Regions from separate parts of the Brevibacillus sp. SKDU10 genome, predicted to be linked through region 1. Evidence: riboswitches for the same ligand, from Rfam matches in the RefSeq annotation. Region 1 holds a riboswitch; each other region holds the start of a gene.
What was found. Region 1 has a riboswitch for S-adenosylmethionine ahead of AYJ08_RS16595 (homocysteine synthase). Riboswitches for the same ligand answer to the same signal wherever they lie in the genome.
Positions count from the first base shown of each region.

Region 2: it holds a riboswitch for S-adenosylmethionine, as region 1 does, so the genes downstream of both, AYJ08_RS08830 (DUF1722 domain-containing protein) here and AYJ08_RS16595 (homocysteine synthase) in region 1, are expected to answer to the same signal.
Region 3: it holds a riboswitch for S-adenosylmethionine, as region 1 does, so the genes downstream of both, metK (methionine adenosyltransferase) here and AYJ08_RS16595 (homocysteine synthase) in region 1, are expected to answer to the same signal.
Region 4: it holds a riboswitch for S-adenosylmethionine, as region 1 does, so the genes downstream of both, metX (homoserine O-acetyltransferase MetX) here and AYJ08_RS16595 (homocysteine synthase) in region 1, are expected to answer to the same signal.

Region 1 covers NZ_LSSO01000179.1:11,090-16,885, reverse strand. The annotation lists partial or broken gene AYJ08_RS16610 (VOC family protein) at 316-675, shown strand; gene AYJ08_RS16600 (hypothetical protein) at 1,015-1,356, shown strand; gene AYJ08_RS16595 (homocysteine synthase) at 1,456-2,754, opposite strand; SAM riboswitch class I at 2,895-3,002, opposite strand; gene AYJ08_RS16590 (NCS2 family permease) at 3,476-4,765, shown strand; gene AYJ08_RS16585 (amino acid deaminase/aldolase) at 5,042-5,796, shown strand, end outside.
Region 2 covers NZ_LSSO01000138.1:81,091-86,886, reverse strand. The annotation lists gene AYJ08_RS08840 (GNAT family N-acetyltransferase) at 1-529, opposite strand, end outside; gene mtnK (S-methyl-5-thioribose kinase) at 652-1,878, opposite strand; gene AYJ08_RS08830 (DUF1722 domain-containing protein) at 1,903-2,565, opposite strand; SAM riboswitch class I at 2,576-2,699, opposite strand; SAM riboswitch class I at 2,924-3,053, shown strand; gene AYJ08_RS08825 (2,3-diketo-5-methylthiopentyl-1-phosphate enolase) at 3,141-4,355, shown strand; gene AYJ08_RS08820 (2-hydroxy-3-keto-5-methylthiopentenyl-1-phosphate phosphatase) at 4,352-5,029, shown strand; gene AYJ08_RS08815 (methylthioribulose 1-phosphate dehydratase) at 5,026-5,685, shown strand; gene AYJ08_RS08810 (cupin domain-containing protein) at 5,742-5,796, shown strand, end outside.
Region 3 covers NZ_LSSO01000013.1:62,249-68,044, forward strand. The annotation lists gene AYJ08_RS01895 (response regulator) at 1-125, opposite strand, end outside; gene AYJ08_RS01900 (sensor histidine kinase) at 131-1,309, opposite strand; gene AYJ08_RS01905 (polysaccharide deacetylase family protein) at 1,321-2,331, opposite strand; gene metK (methionine adenosyltransferase) at 2,494-3,699, opposite strand; SAM riboswitch class I at 3,830-3,950, opposite strand; gene AYJ08_RS01915 (S8 family peptidase) at 4,023-5,796, opposite strand, start outside.
Region 4 covers NZ_LSSO01000149.1:47,881-53,676, forward strand. The annotation lists gene AYJ08_RS11140 (aspartate kinase) at 1-983, shown strand, start outside; gene AYJ08_RS11145 (GNAT family N-acetyltransferase) at 1,164-1,985, shown strand; SAM riboswitch class I at 2,037-2,147, shown strand; gene metX (homoserine O-acetyltransferase MetX) at 2,252-3,349, shown strand; gene AYJ08_RS11155 (DUF2507 domain-containing protein) at 3,457-3,936, opposite strand; gene AYJ08_RS11160 (succinate dehydrogenase cytochrome b558 subunit) at 4,453-5,064, shown strand; gene sdhA (succinate dehydrogenase flavoprotein subunit) at 5,083-5,796, shown strand, end outside.

The sequences.
Region 1 (5,796 bases):
TTTTCTAATTTTACCCAAGGGGGAGATTTTATGAGCATCGCAATCGCTGTACTGCAATTCCTTGGCGCAGTAATCCCTTTAGTAATTGATCTTCTAAAGGCGGTCGCTTAGGACTAATCATTTTCAAATTATTTTAATGTCCTTATTTTTAACATTTTTGCCAAAAGGCCAGCTTCCTATGAGCTGGCCTTTTGGCATTTTTGAACTAGTAAACGATTTTGGTAGTGGCTCTGTCAGCATCTCAACTGTTTTTTAAACAGTGTCAGGAAATGTCACTATTAGAGGCTAGAATGGAGGGAGAAAAGGGGGAGAATGATGTTTAAGCAATTACATTGCCTTGCCATTTATACGAAAGACTTGGAATCAGCTATTCTTTTCTATGAGAAAATGGGGTTAGTAAAAAAGTGGGAGGCTGAACAAATTCCGGGTAAACCATGGAAACTAGTAGGTATGGGGTTTGGAGAAGGCCATGCAGAATTAGTTTTGAAAAATAACCCTGAATTACATTTCATAGAGCCAGAGATTTTTGTAGAAGATGTCACTGCATTCTATGAACAGTGGAAAGACGATCCTTCCATTTAGTGGATTCGTCCGGCATTTTCCAATTCATTAGGTGGTCATGTAGCTATTATAGAGGCGCCGGATGGTAATGTGTTTGTCTTAATCGGGAAGTAGCCTGATAAATATGATACAATGGGAGGAATGTAACTTTTATTGATCATAAAAACATGGGGGGAGAGAGTGATTGAACTTTATTGGAAAACACTCGCTAAATCTATTGCTGCTGATTGTCGGGCCTACATTTTTCCTGAATCTATTTATTAAGGAAAGCACTGCAAAAAATATCATTAGTGTCGTTAGTTTCCTTCTAGTGTTGCTTGTTGTTATTTGTGGAAGAAGATATCAGAGGAAGAATTCAGAATAAAAGAAAAGATGTGATAAACTTCTTCCTTCTCGGTTCTTATGTGTGACCTTTCTACATACATTGTTGTCAGAACGAAAGGAGAGGGGCACATGGAAGCTACAATTGCTCGGTATTTTGCGATCAAACAACAGCAAAAAGAGCTAGAAGAGGAACTGGCAGAGCTACGTCGGATTCTGTTGGCTGTTTATACAGAACCGTGTGAGATTGAGATTGGAGACTACCGTCTGAAAATTAGTCAGCAAGAGAAGAAAGAGTTTAATGAGGAACACCTGCTTAAAGCCGTAGAAGATCCGCAAATATGGAGGCTGATGTCCAAGGTGGATGTGGCAAAAATAAACAGCCTACTTAAGCTAGGTGTCATAAAAGAAGAAACACTCGCAGATACGTACACGGTGAAACAGACCTCATATGTTCAGGTATCTAAAAAGTAAGCGATGATCCAAAAGTCAAATTTTCATCTTACATATAGAAAAAGGCGTGCGACTGGCAACAGTGAAGCACGCCTTTTTACATCCTACACGATTATCAGCTTACACTTGTACAGCTTCCACAGCTTTTTGAACAGCCTGCTCTAAATCCTGCAAAATATCATCAATTGCCTCTGTACCTACGGAAAGACGAATCATCCCAGGGGTCACCCCGGCCTTAGCTTGTTCTTCTGGGGTAAGTTGGAGATGAGTAGTACTAGCCGGATGTATGATCAACGACTTGGAGTCTCCTACATTAGCCAAATGAGAGAACAATTGAACAGATTCAATTACTTTTTTGCCAGCTTCTACTCCGCCTTTGATTCCAAAAGTCAACAAAGCCCCATGACCATCTGGTAAATAGCGCTGACTAAGTTCGTAGGTAGGCGAGCTAGCAAGCCCTGGATAACTCACCCACTCTACATCGTTGTGTTGTTCTAAATATTGAGCGACAGCAAGTGCATTTTGACTATGCCGTTCCATCCGCAGGTGGAGAGTTTCTAGGCCTTGTAAGAATAAAAAGGAGTTAAAAGGAGATAAGGTAGCTCCTACATCTCGCTGTAGCTGCACACGAGCTTTTACGATATAAGCAGCATTGCCAACCGCCTCTGTATATACAATTCCATTGTAGGTAGGGTCTGGAGTGGAGAGGCCAGGGAACTTGCCGTTACTCCAATCGAAATGACCGGAGTCTACGATAATTCCCCCGATAGATGTGCCGTGACCGCCAATAAATTTGGTAGCAGAATGGATAACGATATCTGCCCCGTGTTCAATCGGCCGGCACAAAATAGGGGAGGCAAAGGTATTATCCACAAGGAGCGGTAATCCATATTCATGAGCTATGGTAGCAATAGCATTTAGATCGGCAACCTGCATTTGGGGATTTCCGATCGTTTCGCAGAAAATAGCCTTGGTTTTGTCCGTAATCTTTGAACGGAAATTGTCTGGATTGGATTGGTCAACAAAATGAACTGTAATTCCGAGCTTTGCAAAGGTATGGGCAAATAAATTGTAGGTTCCCCCATATAAACTGCTCGAGGAGATGATTTCATCACCGGCTTGTGCAATATTTAATAAGGCAAATGTAATGGCGGCTTGACCAGATGCAGTTGCAAGCGCCCCAATACCGCCTTCTAGAAGGGCAACACGTTTCTCAAATACATCCTGGGTTGGATTCATGATGCGGGTATAAATGTTCCCAGGCTCCTGTAACGCGAATAGATTGGCTGCATGGCTGGTGTCACGAAATTCATAGGAGGATGTTTGATAGATGGGAACGGCAAGAGCGCCGGTAGTTGGGTCTGCCACTTGACCTCCGTGAAGGGCTAATGTTTCTCTTTTCCAATTGAGGTTTGACATAAAAAAACCACTCCTTTTCCATGTAAAGTAAGGTGATTCTCTTGGTTTCAATGGTTGGCCCAGTAGAGAGGGAAGACAGGCTTCTCATAGCAAAAAGCCCTCCTCTGAGTAGAGGAAGGCTGCGTTACTAATTTCGCATACATTCATCTCTCAGAACCTTTCGGATTCTGCAGGATTTAGCACCAAGAACGCTATGTTCCGGTTGCCGGGCTTCGTCGGGCCAGTCCCTCCACCACTCTTGATGAAAATGAAAGTTTGTTCTATTGTAAGAAGCTTGAAGGGATAAGTCAATAAGATTTTGTACATTCTGAAAAAAGGTGGAATAAAATTCAGTGTTCGTTTTGGGAAGCCTTGAAATCATCTTGTTTTATCTGGATTAAACTTCTAAAAATTTAACTACATATCGACAGCAAAACAGATTTATTTGCAGGATACATGAAGTGAATAATCATGAATAAAAATACAAATAAGTATAATTATACATAATGAGCTGCATAACTTGTATAGTAGCTTGCTTTTTGGAGGGTAATATAGAGTTAGCTGGAAACATGAAAACCTACATACAAGCATCACTCCCTTTTTTGTTCACATTTTTACATTTCCCTATTTACTCTTTTTCGTTCTTTTTGCTACTATAGGGAAAGGTGTCTTGCCCCAATTTTTGGGGTGAATTGGCACGGGTGGGCCGAGGGGTTGTTTTGTTTAAAGAAGGGAACCGATATTGTACTCATTTTTTCGTAAAAGATTTGATGTAAAAGGTCATCAAACAACGGTTCGCAATGAAATTTTGGCTGGTTTAACCACGTTTTTCACCGCTGTCTACATCATTGCCGTGAATTCAATGATCTTATCGGATGCAGGTATACCATTGGAAGCAGGTATTGTTGCCACGATCATTATCTCCTTCATAGGATGCTTGATCATGGGTTTTTGGGCGAATGCTCCTGTAGCACTTGTTCCTGGTATGGGCATTAATGCGTTTTTCTCCTATACGATTGTTAAATCTATGGGATTGTCATGGGAGAGCGCTTTGGCAGTTGTATTCATGTCAGGTGTTTTATTTATCGTGATTGCTTTTACACCAGTTGCCAAAATCTTAGCGAAAAGCATTCCACTGTCTCTAAAAGAAGGAATGACGGTTGGAATTGGGTTGTTTCTTACCTTTATTGGTTTGCAAAAAGGCGGCTTAATCGTGCCTAATCCATCTACATTTATTGCTTTAGGTGATCTGGGCGATACGAAGGTAGTATTGGGATTGGTCAGCTTAGTAATTGCCGTCGTGCTATTTTTACGCAATGTAAAAGGTAGCTTTTTAATCAGTATTATTGTTAATACGCTGATTGCTATTGCCCTTGGTACGGTAGGTGGTACTAGTCAGGGAAGTGATTTCTCGTTCTCAACGTACCTCACTATCTTTGGAGCATTTTCGTTTGACGGCATAGTTACTGCTGGATTTTGGCTGGCTGTGTTTCCGCTAACCATGGTGATTGTTTTTGAAAATATGGGGCTTTTGCACAGCATGGTTCCAGAAAGCAAATTTGCTCGTACTTTTCAAGCAAACTCCATTTCAGCTATGCTTTCTGGATTGTTTGGTACGAGTCCAACTGTGTCTTCAGCGGAAAGTTCTGCAGGAATTGCCGCTGGCGGGAAAACAGGGATTACAGCAATTACGGTAGGAATTCTGTTCTTGATCTCGATCTTTTGCATTCCTGTCATTCGTTACGTGCCGGATACAGCGATTGCTCCCATCTTAATTCTGGTTGGTAGCCTAATGATGCAAAGTGTGAGTCAGATCAAGTTCACCGACATGTCAGAAGGCTTGCCGGCGTTCTTGATCATTGTGCTGATTCCCTTTACAGCGAGTATTGCAGATGGAATTGCTTTCGGATTTATGGCGTATCCAATTGTTAAACTGGCGATGGGCAGACGTAAAGAAATTCCCTTGCCGCTTTTAATCATTTCGTTTATGTTTTTCCTATATTTTGTGTTGCTGGCATTGCAGCTTCATTAAGGTAAAAGGCAGCCATTTTCTCTTTTGAGAGGATGGCTGCTTTTTTGTATACGGGCATGAGAAGTATGAATGCAGGAATGCAGGATGGATAATTGAACGGCTAGTAACTCTAGATGGAGCAAGCATTTTTCTTTTTTTACTAGTTTTAGAAGCTTGTGTGACTGAATATATTGAAGAGAAATATATCCCAATCTATGAAACAGTAAAGAAGGTGAGATTCTGTACAAGACGACGAGCAGATATCGCTATTACAGAGAAGCTTTCGCGAACCTATCTATGCCGTTTGCCTATATTGACCTTGATTTGTTGGATCAAAATATTGCTGAAATTGTAGCTAGGAGCAATGGTAAACGTATACGAATTGCCAGTAAGTCAATTCGTTCTATTCCTATGCTCCGTTATATTTTAGATTATGATCCTTTGATCCAGGGCATCATGTGTTTTACAGCATCAGAAGCATTGTTTTTGTGGGAGAACGGATTTCATAATCTGCTGCTTGGCTACCCTGTGGTGGACAGATCTTCGCTACTTGCGATAGCACGAGCTGTACAGCAGGGCGCACAAATTACATTAATGGTCGATTCATTGGAGCATATTTACTTGGCGGAGGAGGTGGCAAAACAAGTAGATACGCCCTTGTTGCTTTGTGTGGAGATGGATGCCTCTGACTCATTTTGGGGCCTGCATATTGGTGTATATCGCTCTTCCTTACGGACATTCGAGCAAGTGATGCAGATGGTTGAAAGAATTGTAACCAGTCCTTGGCTTGTGTTGGATGGAATAATGAGCTATGAGGCTCAAATTGCTGGTGTCGGTGATAATATGCCAGGACACGGTTTCAAAAATGGTGTTATCTCTTATCTAAAAAAACGTTCTATACGCTTGGTGAGGGAAAAGCGGAAACGTTTAAATGACGAATTACAACAACGGCATATTTCCCTCCGCTTTTTTAATGGAGGCGGTACCGGAAGTATGAACTCTACTTGCTACGAGAATGCAGTGACAGAAGTAACGGTAGGCTCTGGTTTTTA
Region 2 (5,796 bases), on a different contig from region 1:
GCTGTAGCATTCCATATACAGCATGGTCCACATAATGATCGTACAACCATTCATTTCCTCTAATAATTCCTTCTAATTGAAACCCTAGCCGCTCCGGGATAGCACGGCTTTTCTCATTTTGTACAGCGGCTGCAATTTCTACCCGATGTAAATTCCACTTCCCAAAAACCAAGTAATCAACATATGCCTCGACTGCTTGGGTCATGATGCCCTTCCCCTGAAATTCAGCCCCCAGCCAGTAGCCAATTACCGTTTTACGATGATTCCATTCGATAAAATTGGCGGCAACTCTTCCTGCAAGTTGGCCTCGATACCAAATCGAATAGTGAGTTCCCTGCATATTTGCTGCCTGTTGAATCGCAATACGGATATTATTTTCCGAATCCTCTACATCTCGCACATTATCTAGCCACGGCAAAAACTCCCGTAAATAATCTCGGTTTTTTTCTATTAAAGCAAAGGTGACTGCTGCATCCTCAATGCGAACTTCCTTTAGCTCCAAATCAGGTGATATGACGATATTTTTCATGCTTCTCCCCCTTTTTTTGGCCTTTTTTGATGCAATAGATTGAACAATAATTCTCTAAAAAACAAAAATCACCTGCTTGCCCTGTTTAGTAGGACAGCAGATGATTCTGTTTGATTGCCACTTTACTTTTGTAGGACCTGCTCCCGTTCAACGGTAATCTCTCGCACGATCGCCGTGATATCTGTGATTTCTGCAAAATGCTTACGATTGAGAATGAAGGATTGGCCGATCTCTAATGCAAGTCTTTCGGCTTCTGCTCGAAGCTCCTCTTGTTCAATTCTATTTAAATCAGCTACACCTGCCAGTCCAATCACGCGTCTTAGGATTTTGCACCCAGCATATCCTGCCGTATCCTGTAAGACCTGAGATACATAATCCTGCCAAAAATCAGGAACATGCGCACTACGCTCCTCCGCTTTTTTATGCCACAGACGAACGAATTGCGATACAAACTCATTCCAGACGTTTTCTATTGTATCCAATAAATAAAAACGATACTTCTCCCGTTTCTCTATGTCCGCTTGGAGACCGTGCTGACCTGCATAATTTAAGACAAGATTAGCTATTACAGCCCCGATGTCAAAACCTATTGGTCCATAAAAAGCGAACTCGGGATCAATCACCTTTGTACTTGTTTGGGTGACAAAAATACTACCTGTATGCAGATCACCATGCAACAAAGCTTCTGCTCGTGTCAAAAAGTCGTATTTTAGCTTAGCAATCTCTCGACGTAATGCGTGATTTCCCCATATTGCTTCTACGTCTTGGCGGATAAGCGGATTAAAATTGTTGGTCTCATGGTCTTCATAAGGATCAGTAAATACAAGGTCTTCCGTAATTTTACATAGCTCTGGATTAATGAACCTGCTCACATTAGCCTTTTTAGCAAAAGGATTCATTCCAAGATCAGAGGTAAAAAATAAGGTATGAGCCAGAAAAGTTCCAATATGTTTAGCGAAATGCGGGTATATCTCTCCTTCAATAAGGCCTGTACGAAGCAGCTTATGATCACCTGCATCCTCCATAATCGTCAAAGCCAGCTCCGAATTGTGATGGTATACCTCAGGTACTAAATCCCCTACCAGCTCTCGCTGAATTTTGAGCGCCTCTGCTTCAATCCGAGATCGGTCCAGCGTTAACGGCCATGATTCGCCAACCACGCGGGCATAAGGCAAAGCCTGCTTCACAATGACACTTTTACCGGTCGCTTCATCCGTTATTCTAAAAACCAAATTTAAATTGCCATCACCAATTTCTCGGCTAACAAGAGACGCATCTTGTGTAAAAATCGTTCCCTGATTCTGTACGTATAAAATGGACTCTTGAACCGATAACGCTTGATACCCCATATCTTTTCCTCTCCTTTTCCCACTCTAGTATCGGTTGATGTATTGATCGTAATGTGCCAGGGGATGGACGATTCCTCCTAGATTGGCTAATAAGCGATACTTGGTTAATAGATTAACTTGATACACGCCGACTCGCTCCCAAACTTCCCATGGCTCAAGAATCTTCCACTGCCCCAAATCCTTTGCAATAAAAAAATCCTTGCCGCGAAACCGAATCCATGCATGACTGCTAGGAGCCTCCGGTGAAAATATGCGAGACCGCGACAAATAATCATCACCATATTCCATAGCAAGCAAGAACAATATACGATGGGCTTCCTCCCAGTTCCTTTGCAATAAGACATGCCAGGAGCCGCTTTCTTGCTCCGTAAGTTTTCCGCGCAGATGACCGAATGCATGACTCAAGGCATTACAGGCATTGCCTGAATCAATAGGCTGTTTTCGCATCTTCTGAAATTCATGTAATAACTGTTCTGCAAATATACTCCAATCGCGCTCTCCTGTTTCGCGAGACGTTTTTACTTGATCCCGAAATGCTTGTGATATTTGCTTATATTTTTGGTAACACCTCATCATGACCCAATACTTATGCTCTGCCCATATCTGTTCACACCATGCTTTGCTTACCAAAGAAAAAGAAAACCTCTTTTCCGAAGAAAAGAGGTCGTTTTGACATGCCATATTCATAAAACGTTCCCCCTTATCTACCAGAATTTTAAATGTCTCTGCAGGAATTAGCACCGTGCACATGCCAGGTTAGCGGCTATGTGTCGGTTGCTGGGTTTCATCGGGCCAGTCCCTCCACCGTCTCTGGATAAGGTATCCATAAGTATATGTAATTGTAGGTGAACACAGGTTCCTATCCTGCGTAGCTAAAGCCTCATAAATGAATCGTTAGTAGAAATATACACAGGTAAGCCAGTTATGTCAAACAATTTAATCAACTCAGTTTTTATTTATAAAAAGGGTTGACGCATGTTACAAAAAGGGATAAGATGATCTCCAAGAAACAGCTTCTATTTTGACAATTACAACAATTACCTAGCTCTTATTGAGAGAAGGCGGAGGGACTGGCCCTATGATGCCCGGCAACCCTCGCATCGGGATAAACGATGCGAAACGGTGCTAAATCCTACACATAATCGTGCTGTACTGATTTATGTGAGAGATAAGAGAAGAAGATGATCTGTCTATCGGACGCCTCCTTCTCTTGAAGGGGGCGTTTTTAGTTGATAAATTCTCTACCTACAAGGAGGTCATCCATGAGTACAGATCGAATCCTCGTAACCTATTTAACCCAAGCAAAGGATTTACAAAAAAAAGCGGAAGGCATTGCAGTTGGTATGACAGTAGGCTCATGGACGGACCTTCCTCTGGCAAAGCAGGAGCAGCTGCGCCCCTATTTAGGTGAAGTAGCAGATGTATCTCCTCTTGAATCCACCTCATCAGGTGAAACACGAGGTTATATCACGATCAGTTATCCAACAATATGCTTTACACAGGATATCCCTTCTCTTCTTACAGGGATATTCGGCAAACTATCAATGGACGGAAAAATCAAGCTGGTAGACATTCAGCTTCCTCCTTCTTTTTTACAAGGCTTTCAGGGTCCAAAATTCGGCATAAAAGGAATACGGGAAATAACCGGTGTGCATGATCGTCCTTTATTAATGAGTATTTTTAAGTCATGCACAGGTTTGTCACTAGAGGAACTAGAAGTGCAGTTTCGTGCCCAAGCAGAAGGCGGCCTTGATTTGATTAAGGATGACGAAATTTTCTTTGCTGATGATAAAGCTCCATTTATCCAACGCATCAGACGCTTCAAAGCCATCTCAGATGAAATTGCAGCACAAACCGGTAAGCCTGTCTTGTATGCCGCTAACCTTACAGGACCTAGCTCACAGCTTATTGAACGGGCGAAGCAAGCTGTCGATGCAGGTGCTTCCTGCCTTTTGTTTAATGCACTTGCTTTTGGCTTCGATCTCCTGCAACGTCTAGCAGAAGATCCAGACATTCAAGTGCCAATCATGGCACATCCCGCACTCGCTGGCGCCTATTATCCTAGTCCTGATTACGGCATAGCCGCTCCGCTCCTGCTCGGTAATCTATTGCGTTTAGCCGGGGCTGATTTAGTGTTATTCCCTTCTCCATACGGAAATGTGGCACTAGATAAGAGCGAGGCTAATCAGCTAGCTAATCATTTAGTTGAGGAATACGGTACCTTGCAATCTGCCTTCCCTGTTCCATCAGCGGGTATTCATCCCGGATTGGTTCCACAACTGTACGCCGACTTTGGCCTAGATCAGGTTGTTAACGCAGGCGGCGGCATTCATGGACACCCACTCGGAGCAACAGCAGGCGGTCGAGCGTTCCGTGCCGCTATTGATGCATCCGTGAATGGAATCAGTCTTGCAGCAGCAGCTTCCGACTCTAATGAACTGCGACTTGCGCTAGAAAAATGGGGAGGTTCTGCATGACAAAACAGCTAGTGCTTTTTTGCGATTTCGATGGAACGATTACGGAAAAAGACAATATCGTGGCAATCATGCGCCACTTTCATCCCCCGGGCTGGGAAGAGTTAACCGAACAAATTTTGACGCAACAAATATCCATTAGAGAAGGCGTAGGAAAGCTTTTTTCCCTGCTTCCCTCTTCACTCGAGCATGAAATCACTCAATTTGCTGTAGAGAATGCCCGCATCCGCCCTGGTTTTGCAGAGTTTGTGGATTATTGCCGGCAAGAAAACGTGACTCTGCTCATTACAAGCGGAGGTATAGATTTTTTTGTTCATCCGATTCTTGCTCCGTTTCAGCTCGATGGCCCGATTTATTGTAATGGCAGTGATTTTAGCAAAGAGAGAATAAAAATTACGTGGCCGCATACCTGCGATGAGCATTGCCAAACAGATTGTGGAATGTGTAAAACTACCATTATTAGAAGCTATGATGCTACCGGCTATACACGTGTTGTCATTGGGGATAGTATCACTGACTTGGCAGGGTCTCGAATTGCTGATTTTGTCATTGCCCGTTCCTTCCTGCTAGAAAAATGTAAGGAAGAAAATTTATCACATAAACCATTTACTACTTTTTATGATGTGATTTCAATTATTAAAGCCAATAGGGCCAAACAGGAGGGGATTGTGCTATGACAACAACACTTGAACAGCGCACCGCCGCTTTTAAAAAATTAGATGAGGTAAAGCTAACGTTTGCCAGAAGAGATTGGTTTCCGGGCACAAGCGGAAACCTCTCTATTAAAATCAGCGATGTACCCTTACAATTTGCTGTGACCGCCAGTGGCAAAGATAAAACCAAACTATCGCCAGAAGATTACTTGATCGTTGACGGCGATTGCAATTCTGTAGAGCCTACCAATTTGAAGCCCTCTGCGGAAACATTAGTGCATGCTGTTGTCTACCAAAGCATTCCTGATGCTGGCGCTTGCTTTCATGTACACACGATTGCCAACAATGTGATTTCCGAGGTGTATGCGCAAAAGCAAAGCTTTACTATTCATGGTCAGGAATTAATCAAAGGACTAGGCATTTGGGAGGAAAATGCTCTTCTTAACGTCCCGATTGTCGAAAACTATGCAGATATCCCTACTTTAGCAGCGGCTATTAAAGAGGCGATCAAGCCTGATGTACCCGGCGTGTTAATCCGCAACCACGGAATATATGCCTGGGGTCGTAATGATTTTGAAGCAAAAAGACATATAGAAGCTTTTGAATTTCTATTTGAATATCAACTGCGCTTATTGCAAGTAGGTAATTTATCTGCAAAAGCGTCTGGTATTGCCATTTAATTTAGTCTGATTAAATAAATAATTCATAAGATTACAACATTAGGAGGTCCTTCTTCATGGCAAAAGTACGTTTTCACGATACCAATGAATATATTGAGGATAGAGAGGCCG
Region 3 (5,796 bases), on a different contig from region 1:
CCATCTGAACCTTCTCCCACCACTTTGAAACCAGATTCCATATCGAGTATTCTCTTTACGCCTTCACGAAACAATTGATGATCGTCTACTAACACGATTTTAATTTCATCCAACAATTTTTCCACCGTTATTAACCTCCCTGTTTGCCGGTACTTTTGAATACTGACGCGGGCTGCAGCGGTATTTGAAACACCACTCTAGTCCCTTCTTGGTTATTGGACGTAATGCCGATTCTGCCATTCAGTAATTGGCAACGTTCCTTCATTCCCATAATTCCGAACGATTGTCCTTTTTTGCTAACCTCACTCACATTAAATCCAATTCCATCATCTTTTACGACAATAAACATGTTTTCCAGCTGAAACTCAACCTTTATTTGGACAAAATTAGCTTTCGCATGCTTGTACACATTGTTTAGGCATTCCTGAACTAAGCGAAAAGCTGCTGCCTTAAATGAACTTTCAAGCTTATGTTCTTTGCCAAAAACAATTAGATCAATATGTAATTTACTACGATCCTCAAAGGTTTGTATATACTTTTGCAAAGTTGGAATGAGTCCTAAGTCATCTAAAGCCATTGGTCTCAAGTCAAAAATAATTTTTCTAACATCTGCTAAGCTCATTCTTACAATTTCCTTTAAGCTGCCTAATTCCTGTTGAGCATCCTGGATTGCGTCATTTTTCAACATTTTTTCTACGATTTCTGTACGCAATACTACATTGGCCATGGATTGTGCAGGTCCATCATGGATCTCTCGGGCTACCCGCTTACGCTCTTCTTCCTGGGCCTGAATAATTTTAAGTCCCATAAGCTGATGCTGCTTGGCAGATTCCAAGGCTTCCTCCACTTTGGACAAATCTCCTGCTAAAAAGCTGTGAACCACGCTGATCTGACTTAGTAACCCTTCTGCTCTAGTAATTGTCTCTAAAATATTCCGCAACCGAAACTCTAGCTCGTCACGGCGTTTCTTTAGGTTATTTTCCCGCTCACGCATTAAGGAAAGCTCTATCTGAACATTATGAGCTTCCTCATAAGCTGCACGAATATCGTTTTCAGTAAAGCTTTGAAAATTGCGGCTTACTTGTACCAATCTCGATCTTGATCGGCGGGACTGTAACTCTAGATTATCAACATTTTGGATCACTTCTGCTAATATTTGCCGTATTTCAACAATCTCTTTTTTGATTGCATTACTTTCCGAACGAGCACCTTCTGCTATCTGAAATATTTGCTCTTTGCTCATTTCAACCGTTCGAATCGTTTTTTTTATGACCCCATCTAGAAGGCTGATATCAATGCCTTTATCCATGGGTTTCCCCCTTATTCTTCCATTTTTACTTTAGTAAATAGTTCAAGGAGCTGGGGTGCACCTACCTTGCGTATTCCTACATCAAATCTCGGGATGGAATACGGATCTTCATTTGGCTTCACAACGTCTCTTCTAGATGTAAAGACATACTGATATCCTGCTTCCTTTGCCGAGTCAATCACAATCTTGCTTTTATAGCCTTGGGGTAAGGAGAGAGAGGCTATAGGCTTTTTCACAAGTTGCTCTAAGCCTATTTTCGACATCTTAAAATCAACAAATAAACGACTTCGGTACTCTTCCTCATTCTCTGCACGTTGGAATTCTTCTAGATATACAGGCTCCGTTCCCGCTTTCTGTACTCCCCACTCATCCAGCTCTTTATGTTCATGTAAACTGAATGTGTGCGAGCCAATATCAACTAAGCCGGAAGCCAGCATTTCGTCAATTTGTTGATAAGCTAAAGGAACGGTCATATTTTCTCGCTTTCGATCCATGGTATCTCTCAATCTACCTGCAATTACAAAAGCTGCAGATGGATACCCATATTCGGAAAGCAACGGATATGCTTGTGTGTAATAACTTTCATAGCCGTCATCAAACGTAAATAAAACTGCATTCTCCTTGGCAGTTACGCCTGTTTGCATAAAAGTGAAAAACTCTCTTAGGCTAATAGGATGAAAGTTATGTTCCTTTATAAATTGTAAATGCTCACCAAACTGCTCTGGTGTTATTACAAATGGCTTATTACTGTCACGATCAATGTGATGATAATTCAAGATGACAACCTTGTCTTTATACCATCTCTCGTTTGATATCTTTTCCTCTGGTTTACTATTTCTAGAAGGAATTTGCTCTACGTCTGACCCTTTAGGTTCTAATGAATGAGACGTATGATCCCCCGTCTTTTGTTGCACATAATCCGTATTTTCTACCCCTACATTCTCTGGTCTAAACCAATACACAAGGATAGAAAACAGCAGAAGAAGAAGGAAAAAGACGAGAAAGAAAGGTTTTTTCTTCATGATGCGCCCATGTTCCTTTCGATCTTATTATAGTGCTTTTCGACAAAGATTTACAGAATCCTCTACGTAGTCTACCCCATTGAAGTTGTACTTGCCTAGCCTTTTTCGCAATTTTCATAAGAAAAAAGAAGCCCAGGAAAATCCTAGGCTTCTCTGTATTTTTTACAGGTTAGCAGCGTCTTTTTTCAGATCTTCTGCTTTATCTGTACGCTCCCATGGTACATTCAGATCATTACGTCCGAAATGACCATATGCTGCGGTTTGTTTATAGATCGGACGACGTAGGTCTAATTGCTTAATAATGCCTGCTGGGCGCAAATCAAAGTGCTTGCGAACCAATGCTACCAAATCAGATTCAGCAATTTTTCCTGTTCCAAATGTGTTTACAGCGATAGATACCGGTTGAGCTACCCCGATTGCATAAGCTACCTGTACTTCGCAATGTTCAGCAAGACCTGCAGCTACAATGTTTTTGGCTACATAGCGAGCTGCATAAGCACCAGAACGGTCTACTTTTGTAGGATCCTTACCGGAGAATGCACCACCGCCATGGCGAGCATAACCGCCATACGTATCTACGATGATTTTACGGCCAGTCAAACCAGCATCCCCTTGAGGACCACCGATAACGAAACGTCCAGTTGGGTTAATGAAGTATTTGGTTTGATCGTCTAATAGGTTTGTAGGAACGATCGGTTTAATTACTTGCTCCATTAGATCCTTTTTAATCTGATCTAGTTCTACTTCTGGAGCATGTTGAGTAGAAATAACAATTGTATCGATGCGAACTGGCTTATCGCCATCGTATTCAACAGTTACTTGAGTTTTACCATCTGGACGAAGGTATTCAAGCGTACCATTTTTACGCACTTCTGTCAGACGACGCGCCAACTGGTGAGCCATGCTGATTGGAAGAGGCATTAATTCTGGAGTTTCGTTGCAAGCATAACCAAACATTAGCCCCTGGTCACCTGCACCGATTGCTTCGATTTCAGCATCAGTCATGCTACCTTCACGTGCTTCCAACGCCTGGTCAACACCTAGTGCGATATCTGCTGATTGCTCGCCGATTGCAGTAATAACACCGCATGTATCTGCATCAAAACCATATTTTGCTCGATCGTAACCAATTTCACGAATCGTATCTCTTACTAGCTTTTGGATATCTACATACGTAGAAGTTGTGATTTCACCTGCCACAAGTACTAATCCGGTGGTAACAGATGTCTCGCATGCTACACGAGCATTCGGATCTTTCGATAAGATCGCATCAAGAATAGAATCAGAAACTTGGTCACAAATCTTGTCTGGATGTCCTTCAGTAACGGACTCAGATGTAAACAAGCGACGTCCTTTTTGCAATTCCATACTTAAAAACCTCCTTCAACTGGAAACATGATATATAGTATGTTTGCCGAGCCAGGTTTCCATCACGACAAAAAGAAAAACCTTTCCCTCCGCTGAGGAAAAGGTTGCTTTTCTAATGCGTTCCTTAACCCTCTTATCGGCCAGAGTGAGTCTAACTATTTAGATAGTTATCCTTTCTCTGCTGGTTAGCACCGCTCAAAACGGTTGCCGGGCTTCATTGGGCCAGTCCCTCCGCCTACTCTGGATAAGAGTAATATCCATGATTTATAGAATAATCTTTTTTTAGAAGGGTGTCAATGTACTTTTGTAAAAAACCCGGTATTTTACAATTGGAAAGATTTAGCTAATACAGTGACCATTTCTCCGCGTTTCACAGGACGATCTGGCTTAAAGGTTCCATCCTGATAACCATGCAACCAGCCATAGTGTGAAAGTGTTTCGATTGCAGCCACCGCCCAATGTGAATGAGGCACATCACGATAAGAAGTACTGGACGATCTTGACACGTTTATTTTTTTAGCACGCGCAATCATCAAAGCCATTTCTGCTCGATTAACAGGTCGATCCGGTTCAATTTTTCCATTGAATCCGCTCATAATCCCCAACTGAGAAGCCTGTAACAAGCTCTCATACGCCCAATGCTTTTTATCTAAATCCTTATAGGTATTAATACCTATTTTACCAGTTGGAAGCTTTTTGGCCTTCATCGAGCGAAGGAGCATGTCTGCGAATTCAGCTCGTGTCATATTAGCATCTGGACGGAAGCTATACGTATTAGGTATGGTAATGACTCCACGTTGAGTTAAACGCCCTATATCATTTCTAGCCCAATGCCCATGTATGTCTCGAAAGCCGCCATACATTTCCTGACGATTTAATGTAAATCGATACGCATCATAGCGGAATGGCGTAGTACTGGTCAACTTTATATAGTATGTCCCTGCTGCTAATTTTTTTTCAAAGACAATGCTATTATCTTGTCCAAAAACCTTTTCAGCTCGAATTGCATATTTCATATCGCGACTATCATAAATACTCATCATGATCTTTACCTGTGGCGGTACATAAGGTGCCCGAATGGTAACATACGTTTCTTTTGGAATCGAAAACGTAAACCAATCGTTATCTGCTTCTGAAGGAATTGTGCCTGTAATCAGACTGTTATTCCCTAGTTTTGTAGCTAAACGATAGGTATCGTTTGGTTCGTTTGGATCTTTTCGTTCAGGCATATAATTGAGCTGAAAAAAGTACTCGCCGCTCACAGCAGCAGGATAGCTGTTCTGAATTTGGAACAAATAGCGACCTGGCGTGACGTTCATCTCTAAGCTTTTTAAAGGATCAGTGACTGAGCTGCTATCAAGGGAAATTCCGCCAGATGTCTTATCGCGTTCTTTACGCACCTTAATTTGCGGGTCTAATCGTAGAGTATCTGTATCCACTCGCAGATAAAGCTTGCCTGGATCACGCACAAAATAGGAAAACCAATCAACATCCTGTGCTGTATGAAAATTCCCCTTGATCTCAATATTATTACCCGGCGGCAGGGGGCGGACTTGATCAATACTATTATTTGGCTCATATCGATCAGGTGCAATGGAAAAACGATTGGTAATGGTATAGCGTAAAGTGCTAGATACCGCAGACCGCTGGAAGTGAATGTGAACCTTGCCCGGCTTCACTGCAATTGTTGCATTTGCTTTATTACCAAGATAATACGTATCTTGAGGCTTTCCATCCTGATAAACGCTAGCTGCCAATGGAGCCAGCGTATCCACCGAAACATCTGCTTTTAATTCTAAGGTTCCCTCATAAGGAATATCCGTGTAAAACCAATCGCTCTTATCTTTATCGCTCAGAGTGCCGCGAATCTGACTTTCCATGGGGAATGCGGCTGCTGTACGCTGTGTATTGTTTGGCTCATTTATATCATCAGGCAGTCTACTCATTACTGCCTTCTGAACATTTAAAAGTCCATATCCTGTCCGCCTGTCCCATCTAACTCCATGTAATTTCGTTGCTGAATGGTACAGAAGCTGGCGTACTTCCAACGGTTTCATATTTGGGTTCCTAGCAAGAATCAGCGCCGCCGCACCAGCT
Region 4 (5,796 bases), on a different contig from region 1:
AGAGCAGAGGGTACGAGGCTGTGTCCATGACAGGCTGGCAAGCTGGCATTTTAACGGAAGAGAAGCATGGAAAGGCACGCATTAGTACGATTAACAGTCAACGGATTGAGCAAGAATTACAGCAGGGGAAAATTGTCATCGTAGCAGGTTTTCAAGGAGCTAGCGAAAACGGAGAAATTACAACATTGGGACGGGGCGGGTCTGATACTACAGCGGTAACAATTGCGGCTAGTCTCCAGGCTACCTGCTGTGAAATCTACACTGATGTATCAGGGGTATTTACAGCCGATCCGCGCATTGTTTCTCGTGCACAAAAGTTAAGCTCCATTTCATATGATGAGATGCTAGAATTAGCAACTCTAGGAGCTGGTGTATTGCATCCGCGTTCTGTGGAAAGTGCAAAAAAACATCGAGTTCGACTTGTGGTTCGTTCCAGTTTTACAGAAGAAGAGGGAACATTGGTTGAGGAGGAGACAAACATGGAGTTAGGCAAAGTAATCAGCGGAATAGCTCATGACAAAGATGTAGCTTCTATAACGGTTATCGGAATGCCTGTAAAAGTAGGCATGTTATCTTTATTATTTAAAGCATTGGCGGACGCTTCTATTAATGTAGACATCATTATTCAAAGCACCTATCATGACAAAGCAAATAATGTTTCCTTTACGATCTCCGCTGATGATTTACATAGAACGCTGGAGACCTTGGCGGCTCATCAGGAGGAGTTAGGCTTTGAGCATGTGGAATATGAATCTGGCCTTGCAAAAGTTTCAATTGTAGGAGCTGGTATGATAACCAATCCGGGGGTGGCAGCCGATATGTTTAGTCATTTATCCAGCCAGGATATTCTCATTCGGATGGTATCTACCTCTGATATTAAGGTATCTTGTGTTATCCCAGCAGAAAAAGTTGCGCAAGCTGTAGCTACACTGCATACGGCGTTTGGATTGGATGTTTCTGCGGATGCTGTCGTATACGCTTAATTTGTTTTAGATAAAACAGCATGTAGAGTGCTTCAAATGGACAGGGATAGGATTGGATTAATCAAGGAGCCTGGTGGAGAGACTTCCACCGGGCTTTATGTGTTTTTTCTGAATTCTATTGACAAATAGTACACTTTTTCAAATAATGGAGGGAAAAACTTTTGGAGAGGGAATTGCCAAATGATCCGAAAACTAACAGAAGCAGATTATGAAGCATTTATGGAATTGGTATCAAAAGAGAGAAGCTTGAACTTATTTCTTATTGGTGATGTCGAAAATTTTGGCTTCTCTACCCCTTTTCAAGAGTTATGGGGAGAATGGTCAGCGAGTGACCAGACAAAACTCTCTGCGGTGCTCCTGCGGTATTATCACTCATACGTATTTTATGCTTTGGATAGGTTTGATATGGAAGGGTTCAGTGAAATTATCCTTGCTGACAAGAAGCTGGAGGTTTTATCAGGAAAACAAGATTCTTTGCAGGCCTTTGCAAGCCATCTGCCGAAGCATGAGATCAAAACTACCTATTTTGCAGAATTAGAAGATGACTCTCGATTATCTCAGGATGACATCAAGGGATTTGAGGTAAAAAAAGCCACCGTTCATGATGTAAAAAAAATCGTCAGCCTACGTGATCAGATTCAAGAGTTTGGCAGATCTGCTGATGCAGAAGAAGCATTGAAACACACACTGGAAAGCGGTACGGGGAGAACCTATTATGTCGAGGTGAACACAGAAACGGTAGCCTGTGCTTCGACAACAGCCGAGTGTTCGATGGCTGCCATGATTGTTGGTGTTTGTACTCATCCCATTTATCGCAAGCGGGGGTATGCTAGTGCTTGCATGGCAGCGCTGTGCAGGGATGTTTTAGCGGAAGGGCGAAGCTTGTGCTTATTTTATGATAATCAAGCGGCTGGAGCTATTTATAAACGTTTGGGCTTTCAGGACATTGGAATGTGGACGATGTATCAAATAAAAAGAGAAGAATCCTTTTCATTGAAATAGATTGACAATTCTTACTCGAAAGAAGTATGATAAACATAATTATATAGAAATCTCTTATCAAGAGTGGTGGAGGGACTGGCCCGAAGAAACCCGGCAACCCCGCAAGAAGCGGAGAGGTGCTAAATCCAGCAGGCACACATGAAGTAGTCTGGCAGATAAGAGCGGGTCTAGTCGATACGATCAAACCCCTCTTCTCCGGAAGAGGGGTTTTTTAGCACATAGGTACCTGCACTTTAGGGCATCAAGTGGAAATAGGAGGAATTGCATTGAGAAAAGCAACGATTCACAACCTAGAGTTGGAATGTGGCGAGGTGCTCCGTCAAGTGGAAATCGGTTATACAACAAGCGGTACGTACAACTCTGAGCAATCGAATGCAATTTTGGTTTGCCACGCATTAACTGGAGACAGTCAAGTGGTAGGTGATGGTGAAAAGCCAGGCTGGTGGGATGGGCTGATTGGGCCAGGAAAAGCAATTGATACCAATTATTATTACGTGATTTGCACAAACGTCTTAGGTGGCTGTTACGGAACAACAGGTCCTGCAAGTATGAATGCGGAAACTAAAGAGCCATATGCAACTCATTTTCCTGTTGTGACGATCCGAGACATGGTACGCGCCCAATACAAGCTCATTGAGCAACTGGGGATTTCTCATCTTTATGCGGTCATTGGCGGTTCGATGGGTGGTATGCAGGTTTATGAGTGGGCGGTTGAATATCCCCAAATGATGGATGTAGTGATCCCAGTGGCTACCTGCGCTCAGTTATCAGCTATGGCCATTGCTTACAATGATGTGGCAAGGCAAGCGATTTGTAATGATCCAGATTGGAATAATGGACATTATTATCCTCAGTTAGGTCCTATTCGCGGGTTGGCAACAGCGCGTATGGTTGGCATGATTACATACCGGACAGCCGAATTATTTGAAGAACGATTTGGCAGGGCCCATCAAGGAACCGTGCATGCCGACTTAGTGGATACCACATTTGAAGTGGAAAGCTATTTACGTTATCAAGGCGATAAGCTCGTGCAGCGCTTTGATGCAAATAGCTATCTGTATCTCCTAAAAGCAATGGATACACACGATATTGGTAGGGGAAGGGATGGGATTGAAAACGCATTGTCGCGTATCAAAGCCAAGGTAGTCTGTATAGCTATTTCCAACGATTTGTTGTATCCAATTCCTCATCAGCTTTGGCTATCCTCTACGTTAAAACAACAGGGGAAGGATGTTGATTTTTTTGCAATTGACTCCGTATTTGGACATGATGGTTTTTTAGTTGAAATGGATAAAATGGCTCAGCTAGTAGGGCCTTATTTTCCTGTAACAGTAAAAGAGCAACAAACATCATTGATTGGATAACCAGCTTATCAGATGATGAAGAGAAAGCAGACAGGTAGGAAACCATGACAATGACAACTAGTAATGATGTAAACGTATATAAGAGCTCTGCACGTAAAAACAGGTTGTTACCCTGAGATAACAACCTGAATGTGTGCAGTTGGTTCTTTTTTTTTGTCCTTTCCCAGAAGAGTGAGTGTGGCATTTGACTCACGCTCTAACCACTTGCCAATAGATCCGGCAATAAAGCCTGTCTCAAACTGTAGGGTGCGTTCTAGTCGATTTGTAGTCTGCATGGTAAGATGAGGATGTGTCAGGAGATATTCAATTTGTCCAGCTGTACTCAAGGTTAATTCCAGCTTTCCTAAGCCGAGCTGGATGAAGGCTAATATCAGATCTTCTGCCGCATCTATATGATAGGTCTCACCTATCTCTTTCCCCATCCAATAAAGAATAGGAGCTTCGCAATCTCCCAGTAATTCCTGAGTGACTACATTTCGAAAAAAGAGATGACCGGCAAAAGGCATGTTCATTTGTTGCATGCGCTGACGATCATATACTGAAAACTCAGGTAAAAGCTGTTGTAGGATATCAGTAGCTTGTCTCACTCTTGCTCGTCCTCCTTTTGTGTATGATTTCTATTCTATGAAAGAAAAAAACAATTATGCTAAGACTAGGGAAATGATAGGAGTAAATGAGGGATGAGTCAGATATATCTGATAGATACGTGGTCATAATAAGAATAAATGACAAGAAAAGCTAGGAATGATATAGATTACAATTAATCTAAGAATGTATTAAGTCTATTCAATTGCTTGACGCTACTAAGAGGTAGGAGTACAATTGGTTTTGGTCACATAATTTCCAATCTTTATTCTTTATTTAGACACAACTCGTTTGCGCCCGCGGTTTTTTATGCGTTGGATTGACAGACTTTTGAAACCATTTCGCAAACTGGAAACATTTTGTGTTTCCCTATTGAGGGGTTGGTTTTTCGTGAATAGAGGATGTTCTTCCAAAGTGGAAGCGGAGCGGAACATGTGTCTTGCTTGAACCTGCATGGTGATGGCATAGGTATTGTAAGATAACATTTTCCACACATCAATGAAGGGGGGACCCAAGGCATGGCAAGTAAGAAAAACTTCGCTTTGCACAAGCTTCACACTCTACTCGGGTTGTTTCCGATCGGGTTGTTTTTACTGTTCCATTTAACGGCGAACTTTCAAGCAACCAAAGGGCCGGAAGCATTTAACGAAGCGGTTGGCCTAATTGAAAAGGCACCGTTCTTATTGTTTTTGGAATTTGCATTCATTTATCTCCCACTGTTGTTCCACGCCATTTACGGTCTATATCTTGCATTTCAAGCAAAACCGAACAATGGCAACTACTCGTTTTTCCGCAATCAAATGTATCTCTGGCAGCGTATTACAGGTGTTTTCACGCTGATTTTCGTAGCGTGGCATGTATGGCAAACACGTATTGCCAAAGCACTTGGTACTGTCGAAATTAACTATGACCTCATGCATGATATTTTCACTAACCCAGTAATGATAGCGTTTTACGCTGTAGGTGTTCTATCCGCTGTGTTCCACCTTTGCAATGGTGTATGGTCGTTCTTAGTGCATTGGGGCATTACAGTAGGGCCGCGTTCACAACGTATGGCAACTTATTTCACCATGATCCTGTTCGTAGCATTATCCTACGTAGGCTTGCGTGCCGTATTCGCATTCGTGTAAGAGAAGGGGGAATAAAACATGGCGAAGGGTAAATTAATTATTGTCGGCGGTGGCCTAGCTGGACTAATGGCGACAATTAAAGCAGCAGAAAAAGGGGTAGCCGTAGAACTTTTTTCCCTAGTTCCGGTTAAGCGCTCTCACTCAGTCTGTGCGCAGGGCGGTATTAATGGAGCTGTTAATACCAAAGGGGAAGGCGACTCTACTTGGGAACACTTTGATGACACGATTTATGGCGGTGACTTCCTAGCGAACCAACCACCAGTAAAAGCAATGTGTGATGCTGCACCTGGTATCATTTATATGCTAGACCGTATGGGAGTTATGTTCAATCGTACTCCGGAAGGATTGCTAGACTTCCGTCGCTTTGGGGGAACGAAGCATCACCGTACTGCATTTGCTGGAGCAACCACAGGACAGCAATTACTGTATGCACTAGATGAGCAAGTACGCCGTTATGAGACGGAAGGACTTGTGAAAAAATATGAGTACTGGGATTTTCTCGGCGCAGTTCTTGATGATGCGGGTGTCTGTCGTGGGATAACTGCACAGAGCATGCGTTCAGGTGAAATTAAAGCCTTCCATGCGGATGCAGTTATCATGGCGACTGGTGGCCCTGGTATTATCTTTGGTAAATCTACCAACTCTATTATTAACACAGGTACAGCGGCATCTGCGTTGTATCAACAGGGTGTTATTTACGCAAACGGAGAATTTATCCAAATTCACCCAACT